Regions from separate parts of the Chromobacterium sp. FG89 genome, predicted to be linked through region 3. Evidence: predicted binding sites of a transcription regulator. Region 3 holds the regulator's gene; each other region holds the start of a gene.
What was found. The regulator sigma-54, encoded in region 3, starts transcription at its own class of promoters, with help from an activator protein. The targets are predictions, from matches to a motif close to CTGGCACGCTTCATGCTT.

Region 1: glnK (P-II family nitrogen regulator) is a predicted target of sigma-54. The motif match lies at 5,346-5,363, and genes of this name have one in related genera.
Region 2: ACODRW_RS05650 (ANTAR domain-containing response regulator) is a predicted target of sigma-54. The motif match lies at 7,173-7,190, and genes of this name have one in related genera.

Annotation. Positions count from the first base shown of each region.
Region 1 covers NZ_JBMDIQ010000001.1:163,529-173,110, reverse strand. Annotated here, with positions in the region: gene purB (adenylosuccinate lyase) at 1-681, shown strand, start outside; tRNA gene ACODRW_RS00760 (tRNA-Met) at 813-889, opposite strand; gene ACODRW_RS00755 (undecaprenyl-diphosphate phosphatase) at 954-1,775, opposite strand; gene ACODRW_RS00750 (thiol:disulfide interchange protein DsbA/DsbL) at 1,859-2,470, opposite strand; gene ACODRW_RS00745 (SPOR domain-containing protein) at 2,498-3,148, opposite strand; gene ACODRW_RS00740 (YifB family Mg chelatase-like AAA ATPase) at 3,298-4,806, opposite strand; gene ACODRW_RS00735 (accessory factor UbiK family protein) at 4,811-5,098, opposite strand; gene glnK (P-II family nitrogen regulator) at 5,424-5,762, shown strand; gene ACODRW_RS00725 (ammonium transporter) at 5,792-7,105, shown strand; gene ACODRW_RS00720 (ClpXP protease specificity-enhancing factor) at 7,227-7,670, opposite strand; gene ACODRW_RS00715 (glutathione S-transferase N-terminal domain-containing protein) at 7,680-8,282, opposite strand; gene ACODRW_RS00710 (cytochrome c1) at 8,433-9,197, opposite strand; gene ACODRW_RS00705 (cytochrome b) at 9,214-9,582, opposite strand, start outside.
Region 2 covers NZ_JBMDIQ010000004.1:158,163-167,744, reverse strand. Annotated here, with positions in the region: gene ACODRW_RS05675 (aminotransferase-like domain-containing protein) at 1-735, shown strand, start outside; gene ACODRW_RS05670 (sensor domain-containing protein) at 938-4,216, shown strand; gene infA (translation initiation factor IF-1) at 4,630-4,899, shown strand; gene ACODRW_RS05660 (hypothetical protein) at 4,909-5,130, shown strand; gene ACODRW_RS05655 (glycoside hydrolase family 19 protein) at 5,570-6,892, shown strand; gene ACODRW_RS05650 (ANTAR domain-containing response regulator) at 7,223-7,813, shown strand; gene ACODRW_RS05645 (CmpA/NrtA family ABC transporter substrate-binding protein) at 7,830-8,927, shown strand; gene ACODRW_RS05640 (MFS transporter) at 9,230-9,582, shown strand, end outside.
Region 3 covers NZ_JBMDIQ010000002.1:268,834-278,415, forward strand. Annotated here, with positions in the region: gene ACODRW_RS03215 (NAD(P)H-hydrate dehydratase) at 1-1,491, opposite strand; gene ACODRW_RS03220 (flavin prenyltransferase UbiX) at 1,537-2,172, opposite strand; gene rapZ (RNase adapter RapZ) at 2,207-3,049, opposite strand; gene hprK (HPr(Ser) kinase/phosphatase) at 3,030-3,986, opposite strand; gene ptsN (PTS IIA-like nitrogen regulatory protein PtsN) at 3,979-4,440, opposite strand; gene hpf (ribosome hibernation-promoting factor, HPF/YfiA family) at 4,562-4,876, opposite strand; gene ACODRW_RS03245 (RNA polymerase factor sigma-54) at 4,944-6,365, opposite strand; gene lptB (LPS export ABC transporter ATP-binding protein) at 6,369-7,097, opposite strand; gene lptA (lipopolysaccharide transport periplasmic protein LptA) at 7,094-7,648, opposite strand; gene lptC (LPS export ABC transporter periplasmic protein LptC) at 7,638-8,207, opposite strand; gene ACODRW_RS03265 (KdsC family phosphatase) at 8,204-8,728, opposite strand; gene ACODRW_RS03270 (KpsF/GutQ family sugar-phosphate isomerase) at 8,754-9,582, opposite strand, start outside.

The DNA.
Region 1 (9,582 bases), on a different contig from region 3:
GGCCGCTTCGTCACCGGCCTGGGCCTGACCTTCAACCCCTACACCATTCAGATCGAACCGCACGATTACATGGCCGAGCTGTATCAGGTCCTAGCGCGGGTCAACACCATCCTGATCGACCTGAACCGCGACATCTGGGGCTATATCTCGCTGGGCTATTTCAAGCAAAAAGTGAAGAAAGACGAAGTCGGCAGCTCCACCATGCCGCACAAGGTCAATCCGATCGACTTCGAAAACGCCGAAGGCAATCTGGGCATGGCCAACGCCATCCTGGGCCACTTGGCGGAAAAGCTGCCGGTATCGCGCTGGCAGCGCGACCTGACTGACTCCACTGTGCTGCGCAATATGGGCGTGGGCTTCGGCTACACCATTCTGGGCCTCAAAGCCTGCCTGAAAGGCCTGAACAAGCTGGAAATCAATCCTCAGGCAATCGCATCCGAGCTGGACAATAGCTGGGAGCTGCTGGCGGAGCCGGTGCAAACCGTAATGCGTCGCCATGGCGTGCCCAACCCCTACGAGCAACTGAAAGAGCTGACGCGCGGCAAGGGCGGCATTACCCGTGAAACCCTGCATGCCTTCATCAAGAACCTGGAGTTGCCCGAAGCGGAGAAAGCCCGCCTGCTGGAATTGACCCCGGCCAGCTATATCGGCAAGGCCGCGGAACTGGCCAAGCGCATTTAATCTCGCCTGCGCGAGCAATAAAAAAACCGCCCTCACCCGGCGGTTTTTTTTATTCAACGACCATTTAAAAAAATAGATCGGCGCGAAAAACAAAAAACCCAGCTTTCAAAAGAAAGCTGGGTTTTTGAATTTGGTTGCGGGGGCAGGATTTGAACCTACGACCTTCGGGTTATGAGCCCGACGAGCTACCAGACTGCTCCACCCCGCGTCAGAGAGGTTGCATATTATACAAGCCAGCTTTGACTGTCAAGATATTTCTACCTTGAGCCAGTTCAGGCGCTCCAATTCACCCAGCCCAGCTGCCATGTCGCCAAGATCACCAAGCCAAAGACGATGCGGTACCAGGCGAACGCATTGAAATTATGGCTGGACACATAGCGGATCAAACCACGCACGGCGAAGAAGGCGCTGATGAAGGCCGCGACAAAGCCAACGCCTATCACCGGCACATCGGCGGCGGTGAATTGGTGCCAATGCTTGTACACATCGTAGAAGGTGGCCGCGAACATGGTCGGCACCGCCAGGAAAAAGGAAAACTCGGTGGCGACCTTGCGATCCAGGCCAAACAGCATGCCGCCGATAATGGTGGAGCCCGAACGCGACGTGCCGGGCACCATGGCAAACACTTGGGCACACCCCACTTTCAAGGCGTCCTGCCAGCTCATTGCGTCCACGCTGCTCACCCGCGGCACGCGCTGTTTGCGCTCAACCAGCAGAATGATGACGCCGCCCACCACCAGGGCCAGCGCCACCGTCACCGGATTGAACAAATAGTGCTTGATCGCCTTGATCGCGAAAAAACCGATGACCGCCGCCGGCAGGAAAGCCACCAGCAAATTACTGATGAAGCGCAGCGACTGGGCCTCCCGCCGCAAAGCCCCCTGCGCCACGCCCAGAAAGCGCTGCCGATACTCCCAAACCACCGCCAGGATCGCGCCCAGCTGTATCACCACCTCGAACACGTCGGCATTGTTCTGAAAGTCGATCAGATCCCCGACCACGATCAAGTGCCCGGTGCTGGAAATCGGGAAAAACTCCGTCACCCCTTCGACAATGCCCAGCAATAAAGCCTTGGCCAACAGCATCACATCCATGTCCACCCATCCCCCATCAAGGATTAATACGCACAAAAGGCAGCCCCAGGGCTGCCTTCTTCACCAAGCGTCTTGCTCGATTCTTATTTTTTCTCGGCTCGGGCTTTGGCCACCAACTCGTTGATCACCTGCACCATGCGCTCCGGCGCCACCGGCGTCACCACGTACTTGCCGTTGACGATCACCGTCGGGGTGCCCTGGATCGCGTAATCGCGGGTCATCTTGGCCGCCTTGGCCACCTGCGCGTTCACGCCGAAGGATTTGTACGCCTGCATCACCTTGGCGGCGTCAACGCCCTTCTGCTGCTTCAGCCAGTTGGCGAACACGCCCTCGTCCGACAGGTTGACGCGCGACTTCACCACGGCCTCGAAAGCCGGGCGATGCAGTTTGTCGTAAGTGCCGGAGGTCTTGAAGGCGGAGAACATGCGCACAAAGCCTTCCATCGACTTCTGCCACACGATCTGTTCTTTGGAGAAGGCCACGTCGGCGGGCTTGCTCTTCTCCCAGGCGCTCATCGCCGGCTCAAGTTCCAGGCAGTGAATGCAATGGTAGGAGAAGAACTCGATCACCTCGACTTTTTTCGGATCCGCCACCGGCTGCGGCGTCGCCAGCATGGTGTAATCCTTGCCCAGCTCAATCGCCGCGTTTGCCAGGCCGCTGAACAGCATCAACGAAAGCAATAACCACTTTTTCATTATCGATTTCCTAAATAGAGGAAGAGTTTATTCCGCCTTGACGACCGTTGCGCCAATGCCGTCCTGCTTCAACTGAGCCTTCACCCGATCCACCTCGTCCTGGCGGTTGTACGGCCCCACCCTGACGCGATGCACCAGCCCCTTTTCCGGCACAGTCACCGACTGGATTTTGGCTTCCACGCCCAACAAGGCCAGCTTGGCCTTGAGGTTGTCCGCCTCGTCCTGATTCTGGAAGGATCCCAGCTGCAAGTAGACCTTTTTGGCCGGCTGCTGCGCAGAAGGTTCCGTCGCTTTGCCGTTCTTGCCGGGCACCGCATCCACCTGTCCTGGCAGGATCTTATAGAAATCAAAGCGTTGCTCGTCCTTGCCGGCTTCCTTGGCCGCCGGCGCGGCCGGGGCCGGCTTGGCCGGGGTTTCCGTCGGCATCGGCGGCGGAGCGGAAGGCGGCTCCTGAGCCGGCTTGACCGCCGGCACCGGAGCGGCGGCGGTTTCCGAGGCGGCGTCGGCAATACGGGTGCCCGGCGCCAGCAGTTCCGTCGGCGGCGCGGAAGCGCCGGCCGCCTTGCGATCCAACTTCTCCAAGTTGCTGAACGGCGTAGAGGACTTATTCAGATACATGGCGAGGCCGACCGCGACGGCAATGCCGACGATCAGACCGATGACGATGCCCGCCACCATGCCGCCGCCTCCGCTTTTGGAGCTGGATGAGCGACCGCGGGAACCACGGGAGGAATTTTTTAAATCTCGATTTGCCATGCAGCACTTACGCTTTTAACTAATCAAATAGTTCAACAAACTATCTGGATTGATCAATTCTTTATTTATTGTTAGCCATTAGGCATTGCGGCGCGTCGTAATTGAATCGCCTGCAACACATGCTCCCGCATGACCATTGCCTGACCCTGTAAATCGGCAATGGTTCTGGAAACTCGAAGTATCCGATGATAACTGCGCGCAGACAAGCCGATCTTGTCCAAAACTTGCCGCAATAATGCCAGCGCCTCGGCGTGAAAATCGCCAATCGCCTCCAATTCGGCCCCGCTCAAGCCGGCATTCGCCTTGCCCTGCCGGGCCAATTGCAGACGATACGCCGTCTCCACCCGTTCGCGCACCAAGGCGCTGGACTCGCCGGCGGCCCCGCCCACCAACTGCTCCGCCGGCAAGGACTGCACTTCAACGTGCAAATCGATGCGATCCAATAAGGGACCGGAGATTTTACCTCGATAGCGCCCCACTTGCTCGGGCGTGCAGCTGCATTTTCCGCTGAAATGTCCAAGATAACCACACGGACAGGGATTCATGGCCGCAATCAGCTGGAAGCGCGCGGGAAAACTGGCTTGGCGCGCGGCGCGCGAGATGTGGATCACCCCGGCCTCCAGAGGCTCGCGCAGCACTTCCAGCACCTTGCGATCGAACTCGGGCAATTCGTCCAGAAACAAGACGCCGTGATGCGCCAGGCTGATTTCTCCCGGCCGCGGATCGCTGCCGCCGCCCACCAGCGCCACCGCGGACGCGGTATGGTGCGGTGAGCGGAACGGCCTTACGCCCCAATCGTCCAGCACGAAGCCGTCGGTCCCCAAGGAGCGCACGGCGGCGCTTTCCAGCGCCTCTTCGTCCGGCATGCCGGGCAAGATGCCGGGCAGACGCGCGGCCAACATGGATTTGCCGGTGCCGGGCGGCCCCATCATCAAAAGACTATGCCGTCCGGCCGCGGCCACTTCCAACGCGTGGCGCGCCAGCGGCTGGCCTTTGATGTCTTGTAGATCGGGGTAGTCCGGGGCCGAACGAGGCAAACCGCCTTCTGGTCGATACGGTTCCAGTTCGGAGAGGCCGTTGAGAAAGGCGCAGGCTTCCACCAGAGTGCTCACGCCGTACAAGGGCATGCCTTCCAGCACTGCGGCCTCCTTGGCGCTGGCTATCGGCAAGATGAAGGCCCGCCCCGCTTCCCGCGTCCGGCACGCCATCGCCAAGGCGCCGCGGACCGGCCGCAAGGCCCCGGTCAAAGCCAGTTCTCCCGCGATCTCATACTCCGCCAAACGGGGGCAACGCACCTGTCCGCTGGCCGCCAGAATGCCGATGGCGATGGGCAGATCGAAACGGCCGGAGTCCTTGGGCAGATCGGCCGGAGCCAGGTTGACGGTGATGCGTCGGGCCGGGAACTCAAAACCCGAGGTCAGAATCGCCGCGCGCACACGCTCCCGGCTTTCCTTCACCTCAAGGTCAGGCAGGCCGACAATGGTGAATGCGGGCAAACCGTTGGCCAGATGCACTTCCACCGCGACCTCGGGCGCTTCCAACCCTGCCAGCGCCCGGCTTGCCACCACGGCCAGCGTCATATCGCTAGGAGTGGCCGAGCTCTGATTGCGCTTCCACCGCGGCCTGCGTTTCCTCCGGGAACACCTGCGCCTCCAGGCGCGCCAGCTTCAGCTCCAGCTGCGCCAGCTTCTCCCGGGTGCGCACCAGCACCTCCTGCTGCACGTCGAACTCCTCGCGCGTCACCAGATCCATCTTGCTAAAGGTGGAAGCCATCATCGCTTTGACGTTTTTCTCGATGTCCTTGGCCGGGCTGGCGGCGATGGTTTCGCTGATCTTGTTGCCGATTTCCTCAAACAGCTTTTGGCTCAACATGACGCGGCTCCTTATGAGTAAGTGATAACAGTGCAGAGTGTAGCAAAAAGCCAAGTCCGCCACCCGCCGGCGCGCACCCGGCCTAGAGCGATCCGGCCAGGCCCCTCCCCTGACGCCGCAGCGCTTGCGGCACCAAATCAGTGCGGCCCGCCACGACCCCATGCACCGGGAAAGTGCCAAAACGGTCAGTACAGGCCTTTTTTGCGTTGCAACATGATCTTAGGGTTTTCTTTTGCGCCAATCAGGCCTGGCACGATTCATGCGTATCGACGCTACAGCAGCGCTCATCTCAAGCCACCGGATCATCAGACCCTAAGGAGCAGTCATGAAACTCGTTTCCGCCATCATCAAGCCCTTCAAGCTGGATGAAGTCCGCGAAGCCTTGTCCGCCATCGGCGTGCAAGGGGTCACGGTTACCGAAGTCAAAGGCTTCGGCCGTCAAAAAGGACACACCGAACTCTATCGCGGCGCCGAATACGTGGTGGACTTCCTGCCCAAGGTCAAGCTGGAGATCGCCATAGACGACGCTTTGCTGGATCAGGTGGTGGAAGCCATCGAAAAGTCCGCCCGCACCGGCAAGATCGGCGACGGCAAGATCTTCGTCTACGACCTGGAACAAGTGGTGCGCATCCGCACCGGCGAAACCGGCGCCGACGCGGTCTGAACCGCGATAGAGACACAGGGGAAACGACAATGAAAAAACTGCTCGCAACCATTCAGCTCGCCGGCTTGAGCCTGGCGGCTCCGCTGGCCTTGGCCGCCGCGCCGGCGGGTCCGGCGATTGCCGACGCCAAGAGCATCAGCGCCGGCGACACCGCCTGGATGCTGATCTCCACCGCCCTGGTGCTGTTCATGACCATTCCCGGCCTGGCGCTGTTCTATGGCGGCATGGTGCGCAAAAAGAACGTGCTGGCGACGCTGATGCAAAGCTTCGCCATCACCGCGCTGATCACGGTGCTGTGGGCGGTCATCGGCTACAGCCTGGCCTTCACCGTCGGCAGCCCCTATCTGGGCGATTTGAGCCGCGTGATGCTGGACGGCATGGTTTACCTGAAAGAGGCCGGCAAACTGGCCGTGCACCCGCTGGCCGGCACCATTCCTGAATCAGTGTTCATGACCTTCCAGATGACCTTCGCCATCATCACTCCGGCGCTGATCACCGGGGCCTTCGCCGAGCGGATGAAGTTTTCCGCCATGCTGGTCTTCATGGCCCTGTGGTCCTTGCTGGTCTACGTGCCGGTGGCTCACTGGGTCTGGGCGCCGGGCGGCTGGATGGCGGACAAGGGCGTGCTGGACTTCGCCGGCGGCACCGTCGTGCACATCAACGCCGGTATCGCCGGCCTGGTGACCGCCTTGGTGCTGGGCAAGCGCGTCGGCTTCGGCAAGGAAGCGATGCCGCCGCATAACCTGGTGCTGACCCTGGTGGGCGCGTCCATGTTGTGGGTGGGCTGGTTCGGCTTCAACGCCGGCTCCGCCGCCGCGGCGGACGGCCGCGCCGGCATGGCGATGGTCACCACTCAGCTCGCCACCGCCGCCGCCGCGCTGGCCTGGATGTTCGCCGAATGGCTCACCAAGAAGAAGCCTTCGGTGCTGGGCATTGCCTCGGGCGCGGTCGCCGGCTTGGTCGCCATCACGCCCGCCGCCGGCTTCGTGGACGTCAAGGGCGCGCTGATCATCGGCCTGGCGGCCGGCGTGGTGTGCTTCTGGGGCGCCACCGGGCTCAAGCACATGCTGGGTTATGACGACTCCCTGGACGCCTTCGGCGTGCATGGCATCGGCGGCATCCTGGGCGCGCTGCTCACCGGCGTCTTCGCCGTCAAGGAAATCGGCGGCGCGGAAGGCAGCCTGGCCGCGCAAGCGCTCGGCGTCGGCGTCACCGCGGCTTATTGCGCCGTCGTCACCTTCATCTTGCTGAAGCTGATCGATATCGCGATCGGACTGCGCGTCGCGGAAGACGAAGAGCGCGAAGGGCTGGACGTGATCCTGCACGGGGAACGCGTCGAATAAATCCGGATTTTCTTGTTGTGGTAAGGGACTTGGGGCGCCGCTGGCGCCCTTTTTTTTTGGAAAGCCGCCCATGAAAAAGCCGGCCCTGACGGACCGGCTTTCGCTTGCGGAGTTGAAACCGCTATTTAACGATGCGCAGGCTGGGGCGGCCCGTCGGCTTGGCCGGCGCATCCGGCTCGGACGGCGCTTCCGCCGGCTTGGCCTCCTCGTCGGCCGCCACCGGTTTCAGCGTCGGCGCGGGCGCTTCCGCCTCGCCCAGCTCCACCTCGAATCCCATGCCTTCGCCGGTTTCCCGGGCAAAAATCGACATCACATTGCCTATCGGCACCCAGATGTCGCGGGACACGCCGCCGAAGCGGGCGGAAAACGACAACCAGTCATTGTCGATACGCAGATTCTTGGTGGCCGACAGACCGATATTCAGCACGATCTCGTTGTTTTTCACGTACTCGCGCGGCACATCGGCACGCTCGTTGACCCATACCACCACATAGGGCGTGAAGCCGTTGTCGCCGCACCACTCGTGCAGCGCTCGGATCATGTAGGGCTTGGTGCTGGAGCTCATTGGCAATCCTTATTTGCGCATGGCCTTTTCGGACGGCGTCAGCGAGTCGATGAAGGACTGGCGCTGGAAAATACGCTCGGCGTACTTGAGGATAGGCGCGGAGTTTTTGCCCAGATCGATATTGTAATGCTCCAGACGCCACATCAAGGGCGCGATCGCCACGTCGATCATGGAGAAATCGTCGCCCAACATGAACTTCTGCTTGGCGAAAATCGGCGCGATCGTGGTCAGGCCGTCGCGAATGGCTTCGCGAGCCTTGTTCGCTTCCTTGCCGGTGGCGCCCGCTTCCAGCGCCTTCACATGGATGAAGAGCTCGTTTTCAAACCGGTAGAGGAACAAACGGGCGCGCGCGCGCATTACCGGGTCAGCCGGCATCAGCTGCGGGTGCGGGAAGCGCTCGTCGATGTACTCGTTGATGATATTGGATTCGTGCAGGATCAAATCGCGCTCGACCAATACCGGCACCTCATTGTAGGGGTTCATCACCGCCAGATCTTCCGGCTTGTTATGGATGTCCACATCAATGATTTCGAAATCCATTCCCTTTTCAAAAAGCACGATGCGGCAACGCTGGCTGAACGGGCAGGTAATTCCGGAGTAAAGAGTCATCATGGCAGGAGGAAATCCTTAACTAACAATGGGTTGATTCAGCTGGGCATTCTAGCACTTTCCATCCACTAATTTCCAGCGCCGCATCATAAGCCAATGATTAAAAAGAAAAAAGGCGGATTTCTCCGCCTTGATCAAATCAAGCAACCGGGCTTAATGCACGTCGCGCCAGTACTCTTTCTTCAGGAAATACGCCAGCGGCAACAGCAACAGCGACAGGAACATCAACACAACATAACCAATCTGCTGACGCTTCACCTGAGCAGGTTCGCCCACATAGACCAGGAAATTGGTCAGGTCCGCCATCCGCTTGTCGAACTCCACGGTATTGGCTTTGCCGTTCTCCAGCTTGGTCAGGGTGCCGGCCTTGATCAGCTCCAGCTTGTGCTCTTCGTGGCCTTCCGCGTTCTTCTCGGTCTTCAGCACCTGCTCGCCTTGCCATTCCCAGAAGATGTGCGGCATGCCCACCTTGTCGAACACCGCGTTGTTCCAGCCAGTCGGCCGGCTCGGATCCCGGTAGAAACCACGCAGATAACCATACAGGTAATCTGCGCCGCGGGAACGCGCGATCAGCGACAAGTCCGGCGGCGTGGCGCCGAACCAGGCTTGAGCGTCCTTCTTGTTCATCGCGATATTCATCGGATCGCCGATTTTGGCGCCCACCGGCAGCAGGTTCGCCTTGATCTGCTCTTCGGTCAGGCCGATATCGGTCAGGCGGTTGTAACGCATCGCGCTGGCCGAATGGCAGGACAAGCAGTAGTTGGTGAAGATCTGCGCGCCGCGTTGCAGGCTTTCCGTATCTTGAATATTGATCGGCGCCTTGGGCAGCTTGGGGCCTTCGCCGGAAGCCAGGGCCGTAGCGCTGAACGGCAGCGCCAGCGCCATGGCCGCGATCAGGTGGCGGATTTTGCTTTTCATGAGTCCTCTCCCCTTTTTACACGTTCATGGCGAATACGGCGGCGGCCACCACGGTCACCACCACCAGCACCGCAAACCGGATCTGACGCTTGGCGTTGGTATCCGTCACCCGCGTCGGCACCGGGATACTGCCTACATCGTTCTTGGTGTAGAACGGCATGCCCAGGAAGAAGACGAAGTAGACGAACGAGAGCACCTGCGCGATCACGGTGCGGGCATTGGTGGACGGCAAAGCGCCCAGAATGCCAAGACCGATGAAGGACACGATGAACAGGACCAGCATGAACTTGAACTTGGGACCGCGGTAGCGGATGGATTTCACCGGCGAGCGATCCAGCCACGGCAGGAAGGCGATCAACACCACCGCCGCGCCCATCGCGATCAC
Region 2 (9,582 bases), on a different contig from region 3:
TCCATCGACGCGGTGGAACTCTTGCTGGCGGAAAAACGCATCAACGCGCTGGTGGCGATGCCCAATGTGCACAATCCGCTGGGCGCGACCATGCCGCTGGAGGCCAAGAAACGGCTGGCGCGGCTGATCACCCGTCACCAAGTGCCGTTGATCGAGGACGCGCTGTACGCCGAGCTGCAGTTCGGCGACACCCTGTCGCCTGCGGTCAAGGCCTTCGACGACGAAGGCTGGGTCATCGTCTGCTCCAGCTACACCAAGACCCTGGCGCCCGATTTCCGCATCGGCTGGATGGAGGGCGGACGCTTCGGCCACGCGCTGCGCCAGCTCAAATTCGCCTCCTCGGTGGCGGAGCCGGCGGTGCTGGCGGAAACCCTGGGCGCCTTTCTGGAGTCCGGCGGCTACGACCATCATCTGCGCGCGCTGAAGCGGCGCTACGCCGCCCACGTGGAAAAAGTCCGCGGCATGATCGCGCGCCACTTCCCGGCCGGCACCCACGCCACCGCGCCTTCCGGCGGTTTCCTGATCTGGGTGGAACTGCCCGAGGACATCGACGCGGTGGCGCTGTTCCACGCCGCCATCGCGGAAAAGATCAGCATCATGCCCGGCCCGCTGTACTCCCCCAGCGGCCGCTATCCCAACGCGCTGCGGCTGTCCTGCTGCTATCCGCTGGACGACCGCTATCTGGCGGCGCTGGCGCGCGTCGGCGAACTGGCCGGCCTGCTCCGGCGTTCATAAAACCCCGCCGGCAACGCCAGCCGGCGGCGGATCCCGCGCAAGTCCGCGCCCCGCCGCGCGCGAAGACATGTTCAAGACGCGCCGGCGTTTTTATGAACCACTCATATAGCTATTAAGTGGTTGGCCTTTTTGAAATCCATGCCTAACAATGAAGCAAGACCTGACCGCGTCCGCAGCGGGCGCGAGCGCAGAAAGAGACTTCATGCCGACGATCAAGAAACCAGCCGCCGCCGATAGCGGGCCCGCCGCCGGCAAACACCAACGCCGTCTGCGCGACTTGCTGAACCGCTACGACGCCGCCTTCGCCGCCGGCGCGTCGCTGGACAGCCTGTTGCGCCAGCTGGAGCAAGTGCGCGATTACGCGCTGCGCCACGCCATAGGCGAAGCGCAGATGCTGTCCGCGCTGGCCGCCCAGCCCGCGCTGCCGCAGGACAGCGCCGCCGGACGACAGGCGCGGCAGATGCTCACCGACATGACCCACAGCCTGGGGCGGCAGCTGCTGCAACCGGCGCTGAGCGCCGCCGCCAAACCCCAGCCGCCGCCGGCCCAGGCCATGCTGGAGCAATTGGACGACGGCGTGCTGCTGCTGGAGCCCAGCGGCCAGCAAGTGCTGTACGCCAACGCCGCGCTGATGGAATTGCTGGGCCTCACCGAGCCGCCCGCCTATCCCCTCGCGCTCTCGGCGCTGGCGCCCGACAGCGGACTGGCCGAAGCGCTGCGGCCGCTGCTGGCCCTGCCCAAGGACAAACCCAGCCAGATCGCCGCCACCCCGCTGCGCCGGCCGGACGGCGACGCCGGCCATGCCGACATCCGCGCGCGGCCGCTGCGGGCCGAAGGCCAGGACTGCCTGCTGCTGACCTTCCACGACGCCACCGACCGGCTCACCTCCGAGCAACTGCTGACCCGCCATCTGGACATCCTCGCGCAACTGGCCGGCCTGTCCGCCGAACTGGCCAGCCAACCGGCCGAACCTCTGTGGGCGCGCATGAGCGGCCTGCTGGAGCGCGTGGGACGATTCCTGGGCGCCGACCGCTGCCTGCTGGCCCTGCTCGACGCCGAAGGCAAGCAAGTGCGCATCGCCCGAGAATGGCGAAACGAGGCGCGGGCGGCCGGACCGCCGGCCGAGGCCCCGGCCATCCCCCGCTCCAAACTCTGCTGGCTGGAACAACAGCTGGGCCAGCAACGCACCTTGCAACTGAACGACAGCGCCGACGCGCCGGAAGCCGCCGCCGCGCTGCGCCAATTGCTGGGCGACAACGGCCAGAGCGCGCTGCTGGCCACGCTGCGGCCTCGCCAATGCTGGCGCGGCGTGCTGGCGGTCAGCGCGCCGACGCCGCATAGCTGGCTGTGGATAGAGCAACACATGCTGCAATCGGTGGCGGACATGCTGTCCAACTTCCTGGAGCGCAGCCAATACCACAGCGACGCTCAACGCCGTCAGAGCGAGGCGCTGGCCCAGGCGCGGATAGGCCATTGGGAATGGCGGCGCGGCGACGCCGCCCCGCATTGGTCGGAAGAGCTGTACCAATTGTGGCGGCTGGACCCCGCCCGGCCCCCGCCGCCGCTGGCGCGCTTGCCCGCCTTGCTGCCGCCCGCCGACTGGCCGCCGCTGCGCCGCTGCCTGCGCCAAGTGCTGCGCCGGCGCGAAACCGCGCAGCTTGACCACCGCATCCTGCTGCCGGACGGCGGCGACCGCCACGTGCGCCATCACATCTCGCTGGAACAGGACGGCCGCGGCCGCGTCGTCCGCCTGAGCGGCACCTTGCAGGACATCAGCGAATTCAAGCGCCGCGAACAGACCCTGCAGCAGGCCGCCGCCGTTTACGAACACACTTTGGAAGGGGTGATGATCGCCGACGCCGATCTGCGCATCCTCGACGTCAACCCGGCCTTCAGCGCGCTCACCGGCTACGCCCGCGCCGACCTCTTGGGCCAGAGCCCGCGCCTATTGCATTCCGGGCGCCACGACACCGGCTTCTACCGCCGGCTGTGGCAGACCGTGGCGGAACACGGCCGCTGGCAAGGCGAAATCTGGAACCGGCACAAGGACGGCAGCGTGGCGCCGGCCTGGCTCACCGTCACCGCGGTGCGCGACGCCGACGGCGCGGTGCGCAACTACGTCGGCGTGTTCTCCGACATCGCCCAGATCAAGAAATCCGCCGCCGAAATGGCGCAGCTGGCGCATTACGACTCGCTGACCACCCTGCCCAACCGGCTGCTGTTCCTGTCGCGGCTGGAACACGCGATCCAGACCGCCAAACGCGAACGCCGCCGCGTGGCGGTCTTGTTCATCGATCTGGACAATTTCAAGCAGATCAACGACACCCGCGGCCACGGCGCCGGCGACCGCCTCTTGGTGGAAGTGGCCGCCCGGCTCAAGGACTGCCTGCGCGCCAACGACACCGTGGCCCGCATCGGCGGCGACGAATTCCTGATCCTGCTGGAGAACCAGAAAGCCGACAATCCGGTGATCGACATCGCCAACAAGATCGTCAAAGCCTGCGCCCGGCCGTTCCGCCTGGAAGAACAGGAGGTGGAAGTGGGCTGCAGCGTGGGCATCAGCATCTACCCGCGCGACGGCCAGGACGCGGAAACGCTGATGCGCAACGCCGACGCCGCCATGTACCAGGCCAAGAACGACGGCAAGGGCGCCTTCCGCTTTTACACCGAGGAACTGACCCAGCGCGCGCGGCTGCGGGTGGAACAGGAACGCGAGCTGCGCCTGGCGCTGGAGCGGCGCGAACTCTTCCTGGTGTTCCAGCCCAAATATCATCTGCAAAGCGGCGCCCTGATCGGCGCCGAGGCCTTGCTGCGCTGGCAGCACCCGAGCCGGGGCCTGATCGGGCCGGACACCTTCATTCCGCTGGCCGAGGAAACCGGCCTGATCATCCCGATCGGCAGCTGGCTGATCCGCCACGCCTGCGGCATTCTGCGCCGCTGGAAGGGCGCCGGCCTGTCGCCGGGTGTGCTCAGCCTCAATATCGCCGGCGCGCAAATCCAGCGCGCGCCCATTCTGCAAACCCTGAAACAGGCGCTGCGCGACTGCCGGGTTCCGCCGCAGCAGATCGAACTGGAAATCACCGAGCGCTTCGTGATGAGCAATCCGGACGCGCATCTGTCGGTGCTGCGCGAGCTGCGCCAACTGGGCGTCGGCCTGTCCATCGACGATTTCGGCACCGGCTATTCCTCGCTCAGCTATCTGCGCCAATTGCCGGTGCAAACGCTGAAAATCGACCAATCGCTGGTGCGCGGCCTGCCGGACCGCGAGCACGAAACCAGCATCAGCCTGGCCATCATCTCGCTGGCCAAAACCCTGCACCTGGGCCTGGTGGCCGAAGGCGTGGAAAACGAAGCCCAGCGCCGCTTCCTGCTGGACGCCGGTTGCGAGCACGGCCAAGGTTTTCTCTACGCCCGGCCGATGCCGGAAAACGAATTCGCCGAACTGGTCAAGAAAGGCGGCGCGGCCCCGCTCCGCCTCTAAACTAAATGAACCGGTTTACGATCCGCCGCGCTTAGACGGGATAGCGGGACAAGGGCGCTGAAACCCGCTTGCCAATGCGATTTTCAACACAACGGCGACGGCGGCGGATAAATCCATCTCCCTGATTTTTTTGTGAAAACCGCCTCATCGCCGCGTCTGATTCGGCCATTGCCGGATAAATTCTTGTATTTTTCTGACAAATCAGTGCGTTAGATATATAATACCGTTCGCCTCAGATTTTCTGATCGTTCCGGCAGCTGCCTGTCGGACGCTCCGCCTTGCCTGAGGGCTGCCTGTGAAGCCAGCCCCTCCCTAGCTTGGTTACCGAATAGACGCGCCAATAGCACCCGCTCGCGGCAGTCCATGTGACTGCCGCTGTGGCTGTTGGCCTACCGTATTAGAAAGGAATCGTAATGTCCAAAGAAGACATGATCGAACTGGAAGGTGTTGTCATTGAAATGTTGCCCGAGTCCCGCTTCCGCGTGCGTCTGGACAACAACGTCGAAATCCTGGCCTATGGCTCGGGCAAGATGAAGATGCACCGTATTCGCGTTCTGGTAGGCGACCGCGTCACTGTAGAGATGTCGCCCTACGACTTGACCAAGGGCCGCATCAATTTCCGTCATCCGACGGCGCCGGCCGGCGGCGGCACGCCTCGCCCCCATCACAACCGACGCCGTTGATCTGCCGGCATGACCCGCTATCGCGGTCATGCCCTGGAGCAACATTTGCGAGTCAATGAACTCAAACCCGGCGATTACATCGCCGAACAACACGATAGCGCCGCAATCACATTTACCGTGATTGCGGTCAATGCAGTAGGACGTCACTGTCACGTCACTTTTTCGTCGGAACTGGGCCTGGATTCCGCCAGCTACCCGCACGACGCCTGGATCAACGCCTCTCGCCCCTGAGACGGCCGCACGATCCGATTGACGCTCAACGCCGCACCCGTCCGGGATCTCACCCCGGCGCCCGCCGCGGCCGCTTCCGCCTTCTTCGCCCCTTCCGGCTTAGCCGCGCGCCGGCCGCATGGCCGCGTCAATCCCATTCTCCTTCAAAAAGTCGTTTGACATATCAAAAATTGGTTCCATAGTGGTATCTATGCCGTGCGTCGCGCGCGGCAGAAAACCATCTAGGGCAACCTCGAAAACCGCCGCGATCCGTTCAAGAGCAAGACGCGTCCTCTGACATCAGAACGCAAGCCCCGAGACTGCGCGCAAGGCAAAGCCAGAAGCCTGTGACTGAGCGAGGCCATCGGACCGCGCAACGGGTTTGTCGAGGCCCCCATAAACGGCTGCGATGATTTCGCGCGGCGTCCCCCGCGCCGGCAGCCCGACAACAGGAGCCAACATGCGCAAACCCTTCACCGCCCTGCTGCTGAGCCTGGCCTGCCAGTCCGTTTTGGCCGCGCCCTGGAACGCCGGCGCCGTCTATCAGGCCGGACAGCAAGTCCAATGGCAAGGCCAGGATTGGCAGGCCAAATGGCGCACCCGCGCCGAAACGCCGGCCGCCAATCCCAGAGGCAGCTGGACGCCGGCGGCGGCCCAGGCCACGGCTTTGGCCGAACCGGGCCAGCCTCAGCCGCCCACGCTGCAGCAAGCGCTGCAATACGAAGCCGCTCTGACCGACACCCCCTTCTTCCGCAACGTCAAAGCCTCGATCCGCACCCTGCCTAACGCCCAGGTGGAACAAGTGACCCCCGGCCGCGCCGCCAACCCGCTGAACGTGCGCCGGGTGGAGCGCCTGCTGCCTGCCGCCAAGTGGGAGTATTACTTCTCCCGCCGCGACGCCAGCTACAGCTACCAGCGCTTCTTGCAGGCCATCGCCAAGTTCCCCGCCATCTGCGACGACTACGGCGACGGCCGCGACGGCGACGCCATCTGCCGCCACAGCCTGGCCACCATGTTCGCCCACTTCGCCCAGGAAACCGGCGACCACAACCGCAGCGACACGGTGCCGGAATGGCGGCAAGGTCTGAAATACCTGCGCGAAATGGGCTGCGCCGAAACCGGCCCCGGCTGCGGCTACAACACCGAATGCGCCGATCCGGTGTTCAACAAGGTGTGGACCTGCGGCAAGAACGCCGACGGCAGCTGGAAAAAGTACTTCGGCCGCGGCGCCAAGCAGCTGTCCTACAACTACAACTACGGCCCCTTCTCCCAAGCCATGCACGACGGCGACCAATCCGTGCTGCTGAAGAACCCGGACCTGGTGGCCTCCACCTGGCTCAACCTGAGCTCGGCCACCTTCTTCTTCGTCTTCCCGCAGCCGCCCAAGCCGTCGATGCTGCATGTGCTGGACGGCACTTGGGTGCCCAACGCCGCGGACAAGGCCGCCGGCGCCGGCAACAACTTCGCCACCACCATCCAGATCATCAACGCCGAGTGCGGCGGCGGCACCGAGCGCCAGGCGGCGCAGAACCGCATCGATTACTACCGCCAGTTCGCCAAGGACCTGGGCTGGGACTACGGCAACGAGCAGCTGTCCTGCGCCAATATGCAGCGCTTCAGCGCCGCCAGCTCCGCCGCCTACAACATCTATTGGGAAAAGGACTGGAAATGGGGCAATGACTACAAATGCCAGCTGGTGAACTACCAGACCCCGTACAGCGCGCTGCAAGCCGGCAACTACCAGCGCTGCGTCGAGGACAACTGGAACGTCAAACTCAAATGAAATCGGCCGGCTCCGCTCGCGCGGGGCCGGCCTCGCCAACGACTGTTGTTCACCCGTGTTTCACCTCCTGTCCATTGGCCTTGTCTCCGCTCCACGATAAGAGCGGCTAACAAACCCCTGATGCTGCGTTGCGCCGACTTGTCGTACTCAAGTACTGCCTGCGTCGGCACGCCTTGCCTCAGCCGTAAAACTGATTTTTGTTAGCCACTCTAAGACATCGCGGCTAAACGCCGCGTCAATCCGGCCCCGTCCTCGCTAAAAATCGCGTCAAGAATTCCCTTGGGCACGGCGCTTGCTTCAGCCAAGCCGTCCCTTCTCCCCGGTGCCGCAATGTCCACGCCTCCGCCGCTGCGCCTGCTGCTGGTCAACGACCACGCCAAAACCATCGCCTCGCTGCGCCAGGCGCTGGCGCGCGCCGGCTACGCCGTTGTCGCCGAGGTGGACGGCGCCGCGGCGCTGCTGCAGGCGGTGGAGCGGCTGCGGCCGGACGTGGTGATCGTGGACACCGAATCCCCGTCGCGCGACACCCTGGAGCAGCTGGCGCTGCTGGGCGAGATCGCGCCGCACCCGGTGGTGATGTTCGCCGACCAGGGCGACCTGCCCACCATAGAAGCCGCCGTCCACGCCGGCGTGGCGGCCTATGTGGTGGACCAGGCCGACGCGGCGCGGCTGGCGCCCATCATCGACCTGGCCCGCGCCCGCTTCGCCGAGGACGCCCGGCTGCGACAGCGGCTGGCGGCGGCGGAACAGCAACTGGCCGAACGCAAGCTGATCGAGCGCGCCAAGGGCATTCTGATGGACAAGCGCCGGCTCAGCGAAAACGACGCCTACCAGGCGCTGCGCCGGCAGGCGATGCGCGAGGGCCTGCGCGTCGCCGATCTCGCCCGACAACTGATCCAGGCCGCCGAACTGCTAGGCTGAGCCGCGAGGAAATCCCATGACCGTCCCCCACCGCCTGCGCCTGGGCTATCTGCCGCTGACCGACAGCGCGCCGCTGATCGTCGCGCGCCAGCTCGGCCTGGACCGCCGCCACGGCCTTGAACTGGAATTGCTGCGCCAGCCTTCGTGGAGCGCGGTGCGCGACAAGCTGCTGGACGGCCGCCTGCACGCCGCCGCGGCGCTGTACGGCCTGGCCTACGGCATGCAGCTGGGCCTCGCCGGCCCGCAAGCGGACATGGCGCTGCTGATGACGCTGAACCAGAACGGCCAGGCCATCACCCTCAGCCACCCGTTGGCCGACGCTCTGGCGGCGGCGCCGCAGCAGGCCTTGCCGCGCCGCGTCCGCCAAGGCGGCGCGCCGCTGACGCTGGCGCACACCTTTCCCGCCGGCACCCACGCGTTGTGGCTCAATTACTGGCTGGCGGCGCAAGGCCTGGACCCGCTGCGCGACGCGCGCCTGGTGGTGATTCCGCCGCCGCAGATGGGCGCGGCGCTGGAAGCCGGCCAGCTGGACGGTTTTTGCGCGGGCGAGCCCTGGCACCAGCAGGCGGCGGCGCGCCAGGCCGGCCGCATCGCCGTCGCCAGCGGCGAGATCTGGCCCGGCCACCCGGAAAAAGCCCTGCTCTGCCGCCGTGGTTTCGCGCAAGAAGAACCGGCCGCCGCCGCCGCGCTGATCATGGCGCTGCTGGAGGCCTGCCGCTGGCTGGAGCACGGCGAAAACCGCCGCCAGGCGGCGCGCTGGCTGGCGCGGCCGGAGCATATCGCCCTGCCGGAAACGCTGATCGCCGCCACCCTGCCCTCGGCCGCCGCCGGCGCGTCGGCGCTGCGCTTCTTCGACCAGGGCCGGGTCAACCATCCCTATCCGTCCGACGGCGTCTGGTTCATCGACCAGTTCCGGCGCTGGGGCTGGCTGCGCGGCGACGAGGACGCGCAGGCCGTGGCCGCCGCGGTGAGCCAGAGCCGGCTTTACCGGCAGGCGGCAGACGCGCTGGGCCTGCCCGTGCCGGCCCGGCCGCAGCGCCGCAGCCGGCTGTGCGACGGCGTGGAGTGGGACGGACGGCCGCGCTACCCGGCGACGGAGCGTCTGCTTGATTAAGCCCCGCATGTTGCAACGCACAAACTCAGTGCGCGGCCGGCTATTTTCGCACCAGCGCGGTGCGGCTTCCCGCCGCGAATCCACGCGAAACCCGGATTTCCGGCTCGCGGAGGCTGGCACGGCGTTTGCATAAGTCAAGCCGGGCCTGGCACAAAGACGTGCCCCGCCCACCCCAAATGCTTGTCCGGCCAATGGCGGCCGGGACGGCAACGGACAACGGCGTCCGCTCCTGCTATCACCGAGGAGCGAACGCCGTTTTTATTTTGGCCGGCCCCCGGCCGCTCGCGGCACAGGAGTTTCGCATGGACCGTTCTTTCTGGCACACCGGGCACAAGCCCACCTTGCTGTCCGCCTTTCTCTACTTCGACCTCAGCTTCATGGTCTGGTATCTGCTGGGCCCGCTGCAGGTGCCCATCGCCGCCGCGCTGGACCTGGACACCCAAGAACGCGCGCTGATGGTGGCCACTCCCATCCTGGCCGGCGCGCTGCTGCGGCTGGCCGTCGGCATGCTGGCGGACCGCATCGGCGCCAAGCGCACCGGGCTGATCGCCCAGATCGTCGTCATCGCCGCCTTGCTCGCCGCCTGGCGCGTCGGCCTCTCCAGCCTGGGCGGCGCGCTGCTGCTGGGCCTGTTCCTGGGCGTGGCCGGCGCCTC
Region 3 (9,582 bases):
CTAGGTGGCCTGTTCCTGCGCGCGTTCCTGGATCAGGCGGTTCAGCATCAGGCTGGCGCGCCAGGCGGTGTCGGAGGCGGACAGGCCGATGGGGCCGCCGGTTTCCATTTCGAAATCGTCGCCGGCCAGGCCATGGATGTGCACGGCCAGGCTGGCGGCTTCGAACGGCTCCATGCGCTGGGCCAGCAGCGCGGCGATGATGCCGGTCAGGACGTCGCCCTGGCCGGCCACCGCCAGCGCCGGGCCGCCGCTGGTGTTCAGATGGTAGAAGCCGTCCGGGCCGACGATCAGGCTGCCGGCGCCCTTGAGCACCACCACGCAGTTGAAGTGGTTGGCCAGCCGGCGCGCGGCCATCAGCCTGTCCTTTTGCACCGTCTCGGTGCTTTGTCCCAGCAGGCGAGCGGCTTCCGCCGGATGCGGGGTCAGCACGGTGCCGGCCTGGCGTTTGGCGATCAGGGCGGCGGCGGCGTGGTCGTTGGCCAGCAGGTTCAGCGCGTCGGCGTCCAAGACCAGCGCCTGCGGCAGCTGGATGACTTGGTCCAGCAGGCGGCCGGCCCGTTCTTGCAGGCCCAGGCCGGGGCCGACGGCCAGTACGTCGGCGTCGGGCAAGCCGGCCGCTTCGTCCAGCGCGGAAATCATCAGCTCCGGCACCACCGGGTCCACCGGCAGCCGGTCGTCCAGCGGGCAGACATGGACTTTGCCGGCGCCGCAGGCCAAGGCGCTGCGCCCGGCCAGCAGCGCCGCGCCCAGCATGCCCGGCGCGCCGCCTATCACGCAGACGGTGCCGAACAGGCCCTTGTGGCTGTTGCGCGGCCGCAGCAGCGCGCGGACGTCCGGCTGGTTGATGCTGCCGTCCGCCGCGGGGATCAATCTGGGCGGGCAGTCCAGCAGTTCCAGTTCCACATTGCCGGCCAGATCGGCGCCGGAGGCGCTGAACAGACCGGGCTTCTGGCACAAAAAGGTCAGGGTGTGGCTGGCCTGGATCGCGGTGTTGGCCGGCACGCCGGTATAGGCGTCCAGGCCGCTGGGGCAGTCCAGCGCCAGAATGGGGCTGCCCAGCTGGTTGATGCGGTCGATCAGCGTGGTCCATTCCAGGTCGAAGTCCCGGCTCAGGCCCACGCCGAACAAGCCGTCTATGACCAGTTGCGGCGCGCGGTAGTCGCGCGGCAGATCGAACATCACATGGCCCTGGGCCTGCTCCAGCTCATGCAGGGCTTCCGAGGTGGCGGGGCTAGTGGGCTGGGTGGGCACCAGCACGTCGACGCGGAAACGACGGCGCATCAGTTCCAGCGCCGCGTACAGCGCGTCGCCGCCGTTATTGCCGGGGCCGGCGCAAATCAACAGCCGGGACGCGCTGGGCAGGTGGTGGCTGACCCAGTCCGCGGTGGCCATCGCCGCGCGCTGCATCAGGTTGTAGCCGGCGTCGGTGGCTTGGCGCTCCAGTTGGCGCAAGGCGTCCAGGCTGAGAATGCTTTGGTCTTGTGTCGGCATCCCAAGATTCCTCTTTGACCGGGCCGCAAGCGGCGCGGCGGCTGGCTAGGGGGCCGCGGGGCGGTCCGGGGCGGGCTCGCCCCAGCGCGGCGTCAATTGATTGTCGATGCGGAGCTGATCCAGAATTCGCGCCACCACGAAGTCGATCATATCGTCCACGGTCTTGGGATGAGTATAGAACCCCGGAGACGGCGGCAGGATGACAACGCCGAGACGAGCCAGCTTGAGCATGTTTTCCAGATGGATGGCGGAGAACGGCGCCTCGCGCGGCACCAGCACCAGCTTGCGCTGTTCCTTGATGCTGACGTCGGCGGCGCGTTCGATCAGATTGTCGCTGCTGCCCTGGGCGATGGCGGCCAGCGTGCCCATCGAGCACGGGCAGACCACCATGGCGTCGGCCGGGTTGGAGCCTGAGGCCACCGGCGCGAACCACTCTTCGCGGCCGAAGACCGCCAGCTGGCCGTCGCGCGCGCCGCTGCGTTGCATCAGCCATTGCCGGGCTTCGGCCGGGCGCGAGGGCAGGGTCAGGTCCATTTCCTGTTTGGCCACCACTTGCGCGGCCTGCGAATACAGCACCCAGACGCGAACGCCGGCGGCGATCAGGCAATCGATCAGCCGCAGGCCGTAGGGCAGTCCGGAGGCGCCGGTCAGGGCGACGGTGACGGTTTGGATCGGGCGCATGAATGTCTCCTGTAGGCGGGCGGCCCGAATGCGTTCAGTTCTGGCGGTAGAGCTGGCGATGGCGCACCAGCACCTGTTCGGCGGCGAACAGGCGGGCAAGGCGTTCCGTGATGTAGACCGAGCGGTGCTGACCGCCGGTACAGCCGACGGCGACGGTCAGATAGCTGCGGTTTTCCATGCTGAAACAGGGCAGCCATTTACTGACCAGCTGCTGGATGTCGTCCACCATCTGCTGCACTTCCGGCGTTTGCTGGAAGAAGTCGATGATGGGCTGGTCGCGGCCGGTGAACGGGCGCAGCTGCGGGTCGTAATAGGGATTGGGCAGGCAGCGGACGTCGAAAACGAAGTCGGCGTCCCGCGGCAGGCCGTGCTTGAAGCCGAAGGATTCGAAGATCAGGGTCAGCCGGCTGCTGTCGGCGTCCACCAGCTCGCGCACCCAGCTGCGCAGCGCGTTGGCGGACAGTTCGCTGGTGTCGATGCGGGTGCCCAGCTCCATGATCTCGGCCAGCATGTCCTGTTCCAGCAGAATGCTTTCCTCCACCGTGACGTCGGCGCCGGACAGCGGGTGGCGGCGGCGGGTTTCGGAGAAGCGCTTGACCAGGGTGGCGGGCGTGGCTTCCAGGAACAGCAGGCGCACGTCCACATGCTGAGCCCGCAGCTTTTCCATTTCCGCCGGCAAGGCGCCCAGCGACGGGCCGGAGCGGGTGTCCACGCTGATGGCGATCTGTTCGTAGCCGTAGTCGGCGTACAGCGACATCGCCTCGTGCAGCATGGTGGCCGGCAGATTGTCCACGCAGTAGAAGCCGGCGTCTTCCAGCGCGCGCAGCGCCACCGACTTGCCGGAACCGGACAGGCCGCTAATCAATATCAGGCGCATTTTCCTGGTCTCTGAGGAAGTTGGTGTGGCGTTCGATGAATTCGCGGGTGCTGTCTATGCCGCGCAGCTGCAGGATGTAGTTGCGCACCGCGGCCTCCACCAGCACCGCCAGGTTGCGGCCGGCGGCCACCGGCAGCACCACTTTGCGGATGGTGACGCCGATGATGTCCTGGGTTTCCGACTGGATGTTGAGGCGGTCCAGCGCCTGCATCGCCTGGTCGTTGGCCTTGACCAGGTGGATGATCAGCCGCAGCACCTTCTTCGGCCGCACGGCGGTTTCGCCGAAGATGGTGCGGATGTTGAGGATGCCCAGGCCGCGCACTTCCAGGAAGTCGCGCAGCAAGGGCGGGCAGCGGCCTTCCAGCGTGTCGGGGCCGATGCGGTACAGCTCGACCGCGTCGTCGGCCACCATGCCGTGGCCGCGGGAAATCAGTTCCAGCGCCAGCTCGCTCTTGCCCATCGCCGAATCGCCCATGATCAGCACGCCGATCTCGAACACGTCGAGGAAGACGCCGTGCAGCACGGTGGACACCGCCAGCGCCCGCGCCAGATAGATGCGCAGCACATCCATCAGGTAGGGGCTTTCCAGCTTGGTGGTCATCAGCGGGACGTTGTGGGTGTGGCAGTAGTCGCGCAGCAGCTTGGGCACCGGCTGGTCGTTGGCCACCATCACCACCGACATGCTCTTGTGGAACAGCTGGTCCAGCGCGGTCTTGGCGGCGGACTGCTCCAGCCGGTTCAGGTAGTCCACCTCGGCGAGACCCAGCACCTGGACCCGGTTGGGGTGGATGAAATTGAGGTGGCCGACCAGCGCCTGCGTGGGGCGCTGTTCGTCGTTGCCTATCATATTGTCGGCGCCGCCGGTGCCTGCGACCCAGGTCAGGTTGAGCTTCTGCTGGTTTTCCTGGTACAGCCGGCGGACGCTGATGCTAGGCATTGGGCACCCAATTATTGAGCAGCTGATAGAGCTCGTCGCGCAGGGGGATGCCCAGCATCTGCTCGCGCATCTGGCGGCTGGAGAACAGCTGCGCCAGTTCGGACAGCACTTGCAGGTGCAGGTCCGTGGCCTGTTCCGGCACCAGCAGCACGAACAGGCACTGCACCGGCTTGCCGTCGGGCGCGTCGAAGGGAATCGGGGTCTTCAGACGGATGAATACGCCCATCGCGTCCTTGAGGCCGCGCGCGCGGCCGTGCGGAATCGCCACTCCCTGGCCAAGGCCGGTGGAGCCGAGCTTTTCGCGGGCGAACAGGCAATCGAAGATTTCGCTGCGCGCGATGCCCCGGGTATTTTCAACCAAGAGGCCGACTTGCTCGAACACGCGCTTCTTGCTGGCGACGTCCAGATCCAGCAGGACGTGTTCGGGTGTCAGGATTTTGCCGATGAGGTTCATATTGGATTATGCATGCGGCTGAGAAAAACCCGGCAATTCTACGTTGCCTTGATAGTACTGAAAACGGGCAAGTGCAAAGAAAAGCGGGAACCCGCAGGCCCCCGCCTTCCAATTCAAGGGATTACAGGCTGGCTTCAGGCGCCGGAGCACGGTGTTCAGACTGCTTTTCCTTGTGTTTCAGCACTTGACGGTCCAGCTTGTCGATCAGCAGATCGATGGCGGCGTACATATCGGATTCGGTGGCTTCCACGTGGATGTCCTTGCCGGACAGATGCACGTTGACTTCGGCCTTTTGCACCAGTTTATCAACAGACAGAGTAACGGAAATGTCGATCACATGGTCGACATGTCGAGTAACGCGCTCCATTTTGGTTTCAACGTATTCGCGCAGGGCGGGAGTTACTTCCAGATGCAGTCCAGTTACTTTGAGGTTCATACCCTAGCTCCTTCTGGTGTTGACAGTCCGGTCGGGTCGGCCGGATCGCTGTATTCCGCCGCCTGGGTCACAGCGTCTTGCGCTGGTTGACCGGCGGTATCTGCATGGCTTCACGATACTTGGCTATCGTGCGTCTGGCAACTTGTATTCCCTGTTTGGCCAGCGCTTCGACCAGGGCGCTGTCGGACAGCGGTTTGCTCGGCGATTCGGCGTCGATCAGGCTGCGGATGTGGGCCTTGATCGCGGTGGCGGAGCACTCGCCGCCGCTGTCGGTTTCCAGCGCGCTGCCGAAGAAATACTTGAGCTCGAACAGGCCGCGCGGGCAGAGCAGGTATTTCTGGGTGGTGACCCGGGACACCGTGGATTCATGCAGGCCCAGCTCGTCCGCGATGTCGCGCAGAATCAGCGGGCGCATGGCCACTTCGCCGTGTTCAAAGAACGATTGCTGCCGTTCAACGATAGCTTCCGCCACTTTCAGGATAGTGTCAAATCGCTGCTGGATGTTCTTCACCAGCCATTTGGCCTCCTGCAGCCGCGAGGACATTTCGCCGTTGCCGCCGCGGTTTTCCGCCAGCAGCCGCGCGTACATCTGGTTGACGCGCAAGCGAGGCACGGCGCCGCCGTTGAGGGCGGCCACCCAGCGTCCCTTGCGTTTTCTGACCGAGACGTCGGGGATCACGTACTGGGTGTCGCTGGCGCCGAAACCGGCGGTGGGGCGGGGGTTGAGGCGGGCGATCAGCGCCTGGGCGGCGCGCAGCGCGGCGTCGTCCACGCCCAGCTGTTTTTTCAGCCGGGTGTAGTCGCGGTTGCCCAGCAAGGCCAGGTGGTCGCGAACGATGGCCAGCGCCAGGCCGCGCTGCGGCTCGTCCGGGTCCAGCCGCTGCAATTGCAGTGCCAGCGCTTCCGGCAGCGAACGCGCGCCGACGCCGGGCGGGTCGAACTGCTGCAGCAGGCGCAGGCCTATCATCAGCTCGTCGGCCTCGATTTCCAGTTCCAGCGGCAGGTGGCTGGCGATGTCTTCCAGCGTCTGGCCCAGATAGCCGTCGTCGTCCAGCTCTTCAATCAGCAGCTGGACGATGGCCTGATCGCGCGTAGGCAGCGCCACTTCGCCCAACTGCGCCAGCAGGTGCTCGCGCAGGCTGATAGGACAGGGCACGTTCAGCATCGGGTCCAGCTCGTCGTCGCCGTCGCCGCGGCGTCCGCCGCTGCCCCAGTCGCTCAGTTCGCCGGTCTCCGCGCCGCGTTCGCCGTCGTCGCCGGAGGCGTCGTCGCGGCTTTCCGCCGGGGCCTCCGGTTCCTGGGCGGCGGCGTCCGGCGCCTCGCCCTGCGGCGCTTCGTCGCCGCGCTCCAGCAAGGGATTGTCCAGCAAGAAGCGCTCGACTTCGGTCTGCAGGTCGAGGGTGGACATCTGCAGCAGCTTGATCGATTGCTGCAGCTGCGGCGTCAGGGTCAGCTGCTGCGATACCTTGAGCTGAAGTGTCTGTTTCATCGCTTACAGGTGGAAGTGTTCGCCAAGGTAAACTTCGCGCACCTTCTCGTTGTTGACCAGTTCTTCCGGCTCGCCGGAGGCGAGCACCGAGCCTTCGCTGATGATGTAGGCGCGGTCGCAGATGCGCAGGGTTTCACGCACATTGTGGTCGGTGATCAGCACGCCGATGCCGCGTTCCTTCAGGAAGGAGATGATTTTCTGGATGTCGATCACCGCGATCGGATCGACGCCGGCGAAGGGTTCGTCCAGCAGGATGAAGCGCGGCCGGGTGGCCAGCACGCGGGCGATCTCCACGCGGCGGCGTTCGCCGCCGGACAGCGACAGCGCGCTGCTGTCGCGCAGGTGGCCGATATTGAGGTCGTCCAGCAGCAGGTCCAGTTCCTTGTCCAGTTCCTTGCCTTTGAGGCCGGACACTTCCAGGATGGCGGCGATGTTCTCCTCCACCGTCATGCGGCGGAAGATGGAGGCTTCCTGCGGCAGATAGCCGAGGCCCAGGCGCGCGCGCTGGTGGATGGGGTAGTGGGTGATCACCTGATCGTCCAGGCGAATCTCGCCGTCGTCGGCGCCGATCAGGCCGACGATCATGTAGAAGCTGGTGGTCTTGCCGGCGCCGTTGGGGCCGAGCAGGCCCACCACTTCGCCGCTGGCGATTTCCAGCGCCACGTCCTTGACCACGGTGCGTTTCTTGAAGCGTTTGCGCAGGCGCTCCACCTTGAGCACGCTTTGCGTCATTTGGCGGCTCCGCTGGCGGGTTTGGCCGTCGCCGGCTGGGAGGCGGTGTTCTTGGGCTGCAGGATCACGGTGACGCGGCCCTTGTTGGGGCCGGTGGCGGTGCCGCCCGTCACTTGGTAGGTTTCGTTCTGGGTGTTGTAGGTGATCACATTGCCCACCACCAGGTCGCCTTCGCGCTTGACCCGGGCGTTGCCGGTCAGCACCGCGAGGTTGGCCGCGCTGCTGTAGTCGAGGCGGCTGGACTGGCCTTCCACCCATTCGTTCTTGCCGTCCATTTTCTGGCGGAAGGTGACGATGCGGCCGGTGGCCACCAGGGTCTGGTTGCCTTGCTTGTCCTGGGTGGCGACGACTTTGTCGGCGTTGAGCCGCAAGGTGCCCTGGATGATCACCACATTGCCTTCGCAAGTGGAGACGCCCTTGATCTGGTCCATGGTGCAGCCGTTGTCGCTGGTGATTTCCATCGGCTTGGTGCGGTCGGCCTGTTCGGCGTGGGCGACGGAGGCGGCGGCCAGCGCCAGGCCGGCCAGCAGGAGACGGAGCTTATTTTTCATAAATGATCTTGGTGTGAGACAGCAGGTTCAACAAACCTGTCTGTTGCTGGTAGACGAAGCCCACGGAGTTGCCGTGCGATTTGCCCTGAAAGAATACGGTGGGCGCGGCGGAGCGGGCGATTTTCTTGCCGGTGTCGACATGCATGGCGCTGGTGACGACCTTGGTCTCCGGCTTGTCCGCGGCGGCGGGCTGGATCATGGTCGCCTTCTTGTCGAAATAGGCTTGCTGGGTCTTGTTGTTGTAACGGCCGACGTCGCCGATCAACTGGTATTGCAGCGCGCCTTGCTGGTACTGGTAGAGCTCGGGGTTTTCGAAGAAGGCGTCGTCCTTGCCCGGGTATTGCCACATGCGCGAGGCGATCAGCCGCTCGTAGAGCTTGCCTTGCGGGTCGAAGCGGGTGGCGATCAGGTGTTCGGCCACGTACTCGGGCTTGTCCGGGTCCAGTTCGCGGCGGTTGCTGTCCCAGCGCGAGACCTGGTCCAGCCACACGGTCAACAGGCCGGTCAGGCCCACCAGCAGCAGCGGGAACAGGCGGTGGGAGCGCAGCAGGCGGATCATGCCAGATACCTGGCCAGGATGGCGTCGAAGGAACCCTGGGCCTGCATGATCAGCTCGGCCAGCTCGCGCACCGCGCCCTTGCCGCCGGAGCAGCCGGTCACGTAGTGGGCGCGCTGGCGCACCAGGGCCGGCGCTTCCGGCACCGCGACGGCCAGGCCGACGCGGGTGATGATGGGCAGGTCGATCAGATCGTCGCCGATGAAGGCGCATTCCTCGGCCGTCAGGCCGGTGAGTTCCAGCAGTTCGCCCAAGGCCAGTTTCTTGTCGTGCACGCCGCCGTAGTAGTGGTCGATGTGCAGCGCCTGGGCGCGATGCTCGACGCAGCGGTCGGCGCGGCCGGAGATGATGGCCAGCTGGACCCCGGTGGATTGCAGCAGGCGCAGGCCCAGGCCGTCCTGCACATTGAAGGATTTGCTTTCTTCGCCGTGGGCGTTGTAGTAGATGCGGCCGTCGGTCATCACGCCGTCCACGTCCATGATCAGCAGCTTGACCTTGCGGGCCTGCTCAAAAATGCTTTGCATGCTTGTCCTTGCTAATGCCGGCGACTCAGATCACGCCGGCCTTGAATAGATCGTGCAGATGCAGCGCGCCTATCAATTTGTTGCTTTCATCTACGACCAGCAGGCTGGTGATCTTGTTCTGCTCCATCAGGAACACCGCCTCGGTGGCCAGCTTTTTGGGGCTGATGGTGCGCGGCGAGCGGCTCATCACCTGATCGATGGTCAGATCGTAAAGGTTGGCGGAACGTTCCAGTGTGCGGCGCAGGTCGCCGTCGGTGTAGACGCCCAGCAGGGCGTCGTCGGCGGCGCAGACGGCCAGCATGCCCAGGCGCTTGCGGGACAGTTCCAGCAAGGCGTCCTTCAGCGGCGTGCCCGGCGCCACCCGCGGCAATTCCTCGCCGCTGTGCATGATGTCGGACACGTGGACCAGCAGCTTGCGCCCCAGGCTGCCGCCCGGATGCGACAGCGCGAAATCGCCCTGGCCGAAGCCGCGCGCGTCCATCAGCGTGACCGCCAGCGCGTCGCCCAGCGCCATCTGCACCGTGGTGCTGGTGGTGGGGGCCAGGCCCAGCGGGCAGGCTTCCTTCTCCACGCGGGCGTCCAGGTGGATGTCGGCCTCCTGCGCCATGGTGGAGCTTTCGCGTCCGGTCATGCAGATCAAGCGCACGCCCTTGCGCTTCAAGGCCGGCAGCAGGGCGATGATTTCGTCGCTTTCGCCGGAGTTGGACAGCGCCAGCACGATGTCCTGGGCGGTGATCATGCCCAGATCGCCGTGGGCGGCCTCGCCCGGGTGAACGAAGAAGGCCGGCGTGCCGGTGCTGGCCAGCGTGGCGGCGATCTTGCGCGCCACGTGGCCGGACTTGCCCATGCCGGTG